DNA from 2 places in the Arthrobacter sp. 2MCAF14 genome. Region 2 is predicted to be linked to the other one. Evidence: predicted binding sites of a transcription regulator. Region 2 holds the regulator's gene; the other holds the start of a gene.
The links. Region 2 encodes HrcA, which represses chaperone genes, less so after heat shock. Its sites were predicted from a motif close to TTNGCACTCGNNNNNNNCGAGTGCNAA; they were not measured.
Positions count from the first base shown of each region.

Region 1: a site for HrcA is predicted at 1,096-1,122, ahead of AB4074_RS02580 (FmdB family zinc ribbon protein). Genes of this name have one in related genera too.

Region 1 covers NZ_JBFRHB010000002.1:151,003-153,200, reverse strand. The annotation lists gene galU (UTP--glucose-1-phosphate uridylyltransferase GalU) at 1-306, opposite strand, end outside; gene AB4074_RS02585 (5-formyltetrahydrofolate cyclo-ligase) at 424-1,029, shown strand; gene AB4074_RS02580 (FmdB family zinc ribbon protein) at 1,185-1,448, shown strand; gene cpaB (Flp pilus assembly protein CpaB) at 1,549-2,198, shown strand, end outside.
Region 2 covers NZ_JBFRHB010000025.1:10,397-12,594, reverse strand. The annotation lists gene dnaJ (molecular chaperone DnaJ) at 1-335, opposite strand, end outside; gene hrcA (heat-inducible transcriptional repressor HrcA) at 403-1,416, opposite strand; gene AB4074_RS16365 (DUF3097 domain-containing protein) at 1,598-2,198, shown strand, end outside.

The sequences.
Region 1 (2,198 bases), on a different contig from region 2:
GTCGCCGAGGTTACTGGTAGCCTGCACCGAGTCCAGCTTGGTGGTATCACCCTTGGCCTCGAGGGTCGCTTCCAAAGCCGGTACCCGGTCGAAGTGGTCCTCCAACGCACGTTTGTTGCGGCCTGTGATCATGAGGATGTCGTTGAGTCCCACGCTCACGGCTTCTTCGACGACATATTGGATGGCCGGCTTGTCGACTACCGGGAGCATCTCTTTGGGCATGGCTTTTGTAGCAGGCAGGAACCTGGTGCCGAGTCCGGCAACGGGGATAACGGCCTTGCGGACGGTGCAGTTGTTGGAAGTCACCGGACTAATCTAACGGAAGGAGCTGGACATTGGGCAAAAGGAACCTGTGCGGATAGAAGGGACTCCACTGTTTCTTCCCCGTCCTCAAGCCGCAAAGCAGCGTGAACTGGAGCAAAAATGACTTTGAAAGACGATATCCGCCGGGACTACCGCAAGCGCCGGCTGACATTGACCAGGCAACAGCGCGCTGACGCTGGAACGGGGATTGCCCTCGGTGGCCTCTCATGGGCGGATTCCGTTGCCCGGGGGAAACCGTCGACTTTTGCGGCCTATGTCGGAGTGGCCGCCGAGCCGCCGACAATGCCCTTGCTTGCGGCGCTCCACGCCGCCGGCCACAGGATCCTTCTTCCCGTCTGTGAACCGGAACGGCTTCTGAGCTGGGTCTATTGGACACCGGATACGGCCTTTGTCCGCTCAAAGTACGCGCCGATTGACGAGCCGGTGGGCGAACGATTCGACAGCGACGTCATCAGGGATGCCACTGGAATCTTCCTCCCGGCCACCGCCGTCGATGAAGACGGAAACCGTATCGGCCAAGGGGGCGGCTACTACGATCGGCTCCTCGACAAGCTCGACGCCGACGGGCAGCGTCCGCCGACTGTCGCCGTCGTATATGACCACGAAGTGCTGGCCGCGGGGACAATCCCGGCCGAACCGTTCGACAAGCCCGTGGCGGAGGCACTTACCCCCTACCGGATCGTCCGGCTGGTTCCGGCCGATTGATCGGGGCTTCCGACCTGTCTTCTCCGCCACATTTTGTGGTAGCGGCCCCGACTCCGGATGATAGAATTGGCACTCAGGCCCTGGGACTGCTAATGGACGGAACAATCCGCCTTGGCGGCACAGGACCTGTAGTTCGTCCCGGAGGAGGATCACCAGTGCCCACATATGCCTATGCCTGCAAAGACTGCGGACATGCCTTTGACATCGTTCAGTCGTTCACGGACAGCTCCCTGTCCGACTGCCCTGAATGCCAAGGGTCGTTGCGTAAGAAGTTCAACAGCGTGGGCGTCGTCTTCAAGGGATCGGGCTTCTACCGCACCGACTCCCGGGACTCCAAGGGAAGCACTGTTTCGGCCGCTCCCGCCGCACCAGCTGCGCCTCCGGCTCCAGCGTCGGTTCCGGCGGCTGCCGCGAGCTGATTGCGGTTTCCAGCGGCTCCCGGTTTTCCACATAGCTCAACGTTCCACATAGCTCAATAAAGCCCTGCCGCGGGCCTGCGTGCCCGGTTAGCGTGGCACCATGCCCGCAATCCCGAACGTACCCCCGGACCCCATGTCCGCCGGATCATTGTCGCTTCCGCGCGATAGACTCCTCGCACCGATCAACAAGGCCCGCACCGGCCGTCTTCAGGCTCTTCCCTTCAGGGCTGGCGGGCGCCGGGGCGCTACCGCGGGACCATCCAAACACCGCAGCTTCGGTAGCTGGTTAAACCGCAACCGCCGCCTCGTCGTGGCCCTCCTGCTATGCGTGGCCGCCGGGATCGCAGTCCATCAGCTGACTCCCGCTTCGGAGCGACGAGCCACGGTCCTGGCGGCCGCACGGGATCTTCCCGCCGGGTCCACTTTGACGGATACCGACCTCAAACCCCTCGATGTCCTTCCTGATGGAATTCCAGCCGGGGCACTCACCCCGAGAACCGGATACGGCGGAAAGCAGCTTGCCTCGCCGCTGCAGAAGGGGCAGATCCCCACGGACGCCCAACTCCTGGGGCCGGGCCTGCTGACCGGGACCGCACCCGCGACGGCGGCCGTTCCACTTCGCATGGCCGATCCCGCTTCAATTCAGCTCATCTCGCCCGGCCAGTTGGTCAACGTTGTGCTCACCGCAGCAGATGGATTTGAAGAGCCCGGCAAGAAATCCGAACTCTTGGCGTCGGCGGTCCCGGTTTT
Region 2 (2,198 bases):
CCGCGGCGCATACGTGATGCGGGGCCCTGCATGCCGCCGCCTCCTCCGCCGAAGAAGGTATCGAAGATGTCCTGGAAGGCGAATCCCTGGCCCGCGTATCCTCCGCCGAAACCGTTGTCGGTCCCGTTCTCGTTGCCGGTGGCGTCGTAGACGCGGCGCTTCTGGGGGTCGGAGAGGACCTCGTAAGCGTGGGTCACCGCCTTGAATTCCTCGGCTGCACCGGCCCCGGGGTTCACATCGGGGTGCAGCTTACGTGCGAGTTTGCGGTAGGCCTTTTTGATCTCCTCGCCGGTTGCTTCCGGCGAGACGCCCAGAACGTCATAGTGACTGCTCAAAGTCGGTATCTCTTCCTTGTTTACGGTTCCACTGCGTTTCTTGCGAGGCGCCTTCCAGCCGAGGCTGTCAGCCGCCCAGAATGCGGGAAAGGTAGCGTGCGACGGCACGGACGGCCGCCATGGTGTTGGGGTAGTCCATGCGGGTGGGTCCAAGAATGCCGATCTTGGCGCTGCTGCCCGGACCGTAGCCCGTGGCAACCACCGAAGCCTCCGAGAGGCTGTCATAAGGGTTTTCGCGGCCGATGCTCACCGTGACGCCGCGAGGGTCTTCCGCCATATCCGACAGCAGCCGCAACATGACGACCTGCTCCTCGAGCGCTTCGAGGACCGGACCGATGCTCAGCGGGAAGTCCACGTTGGAGCGGGCCAGGTTTGCCGTGCCTGCCATGACCATGCGCTCGTCGCGGCTCCGCTCGGCAAGCCTTTCCAGGCCGTGGGCAAGGGCGCCTGCAAGGTTGCGAAGGGTCGGCGGGCACAAGGCAACCACCGAGGGCAGGACTTGCGGCATGAGGTCGAGCTGGGAGCCGGCAATGCTTCCAAGGAACCGCGCGCGCAAGGCCATGAGCTCTTCGTCGGTGGCGTCCGTCGCTGCGTGCACAACGCCCTGTTCCACCTTGCCAGAATCGGCGATCAATACCACCAAGACCTGGCGCGGTGCCAAAAGGACAAACTCAATGTGCCGGACGCGCGCGCGGCTCAGGTGCGGGTACTGGACGACGGCGACCTGGTTGGTCAGTTGGGAGAGGAGCCGGACGGTGCGCTCAAGGATGTCCTCAACGTCGTCGGGTCCCTCAAGCAAGGAATGGATAGCCCGGCGCTCGGCAGCCGAAAGCGGCTTGACCTCGGAGATGCGGTCGACGAACAGGCGGTAGCCCTTGTCCGTGGGAATGCGGCCGGCACTCGTGTGCGGTGCGGCTATGAGGCCTTCTTCTTCCAGAAGTGCCATGTCATTGCGGATGGTGGCGCTCGACACTCCCAAATGGTGCCGTTCAACCAAGGCTTTGGAGCCGACGGGCTCGCGGGAGTGAACGTAGTCCTCCACGATGGCGCGTAGCACTTCAAGCTTGCGTGGTTCGCTCACTGCCCACCTCCAATCAACATTTCAACAATTAGCACTCAACATGCCCAAGTGCTAACAAGTCTAGTATGAGCCACCTCGTTGTTAGCATTGGTACCGCTCGCGGCGAACATGATTCCCGCGCGGCCGTGGGTAATGCCACGGACCATCAACGATCCCCCTAGCGCAAAGTGGTGTGAAGACCGTGTCTTACGACAATTGGGGCCCGCAAGACCTCTCCTCGCCTGCCAAACGGCAACTGCCTGAGGTGCCCGTTGAACGCGGGATGGTTCTCGAGGACGTGCAGTCCGGTTGGGTCGGGGCCGTGACCAGGGTGGAAAAGTCCGGAGGCATGCACATTGTGGTGCTTGAGGATCGGCGGGGAAAGGCCAAATCGTTCCGGCTCGGCTTCGGATTCCTCCTGGAGGGACAAGCAGTGAAGCTCGTGCCGCCGGCTCCACGCGCCGCGGCCGCCAAGGCCGCGGCGCAAGCAGGCAGGACGGCATCGGGATCCGTCCGCGTCGCCGGCCAGCGGGCCCAAGTCGCCAAGGCGAGCCGGATTTGGGTGGAAGGCAAGCACGACGCTGAACTGGTGGAAAAAGTGTGGGGAGATGATCTCCGGGTGGAGGGCATCGTCGTCGAGCCCTTGCACGGCGTGGACGATCTCAAGGCGGCCATTGCCGGGTTCTCCCCCGGCCCGGGCCGCCGGCTCGGAATCCTCGTGGACCACTTGGTACCGGATTCGAAGGAGTCGCGGATTGCTGCCGACGCCATGACACTGCCGGGCGCCGCGGGAAACGTCCTGA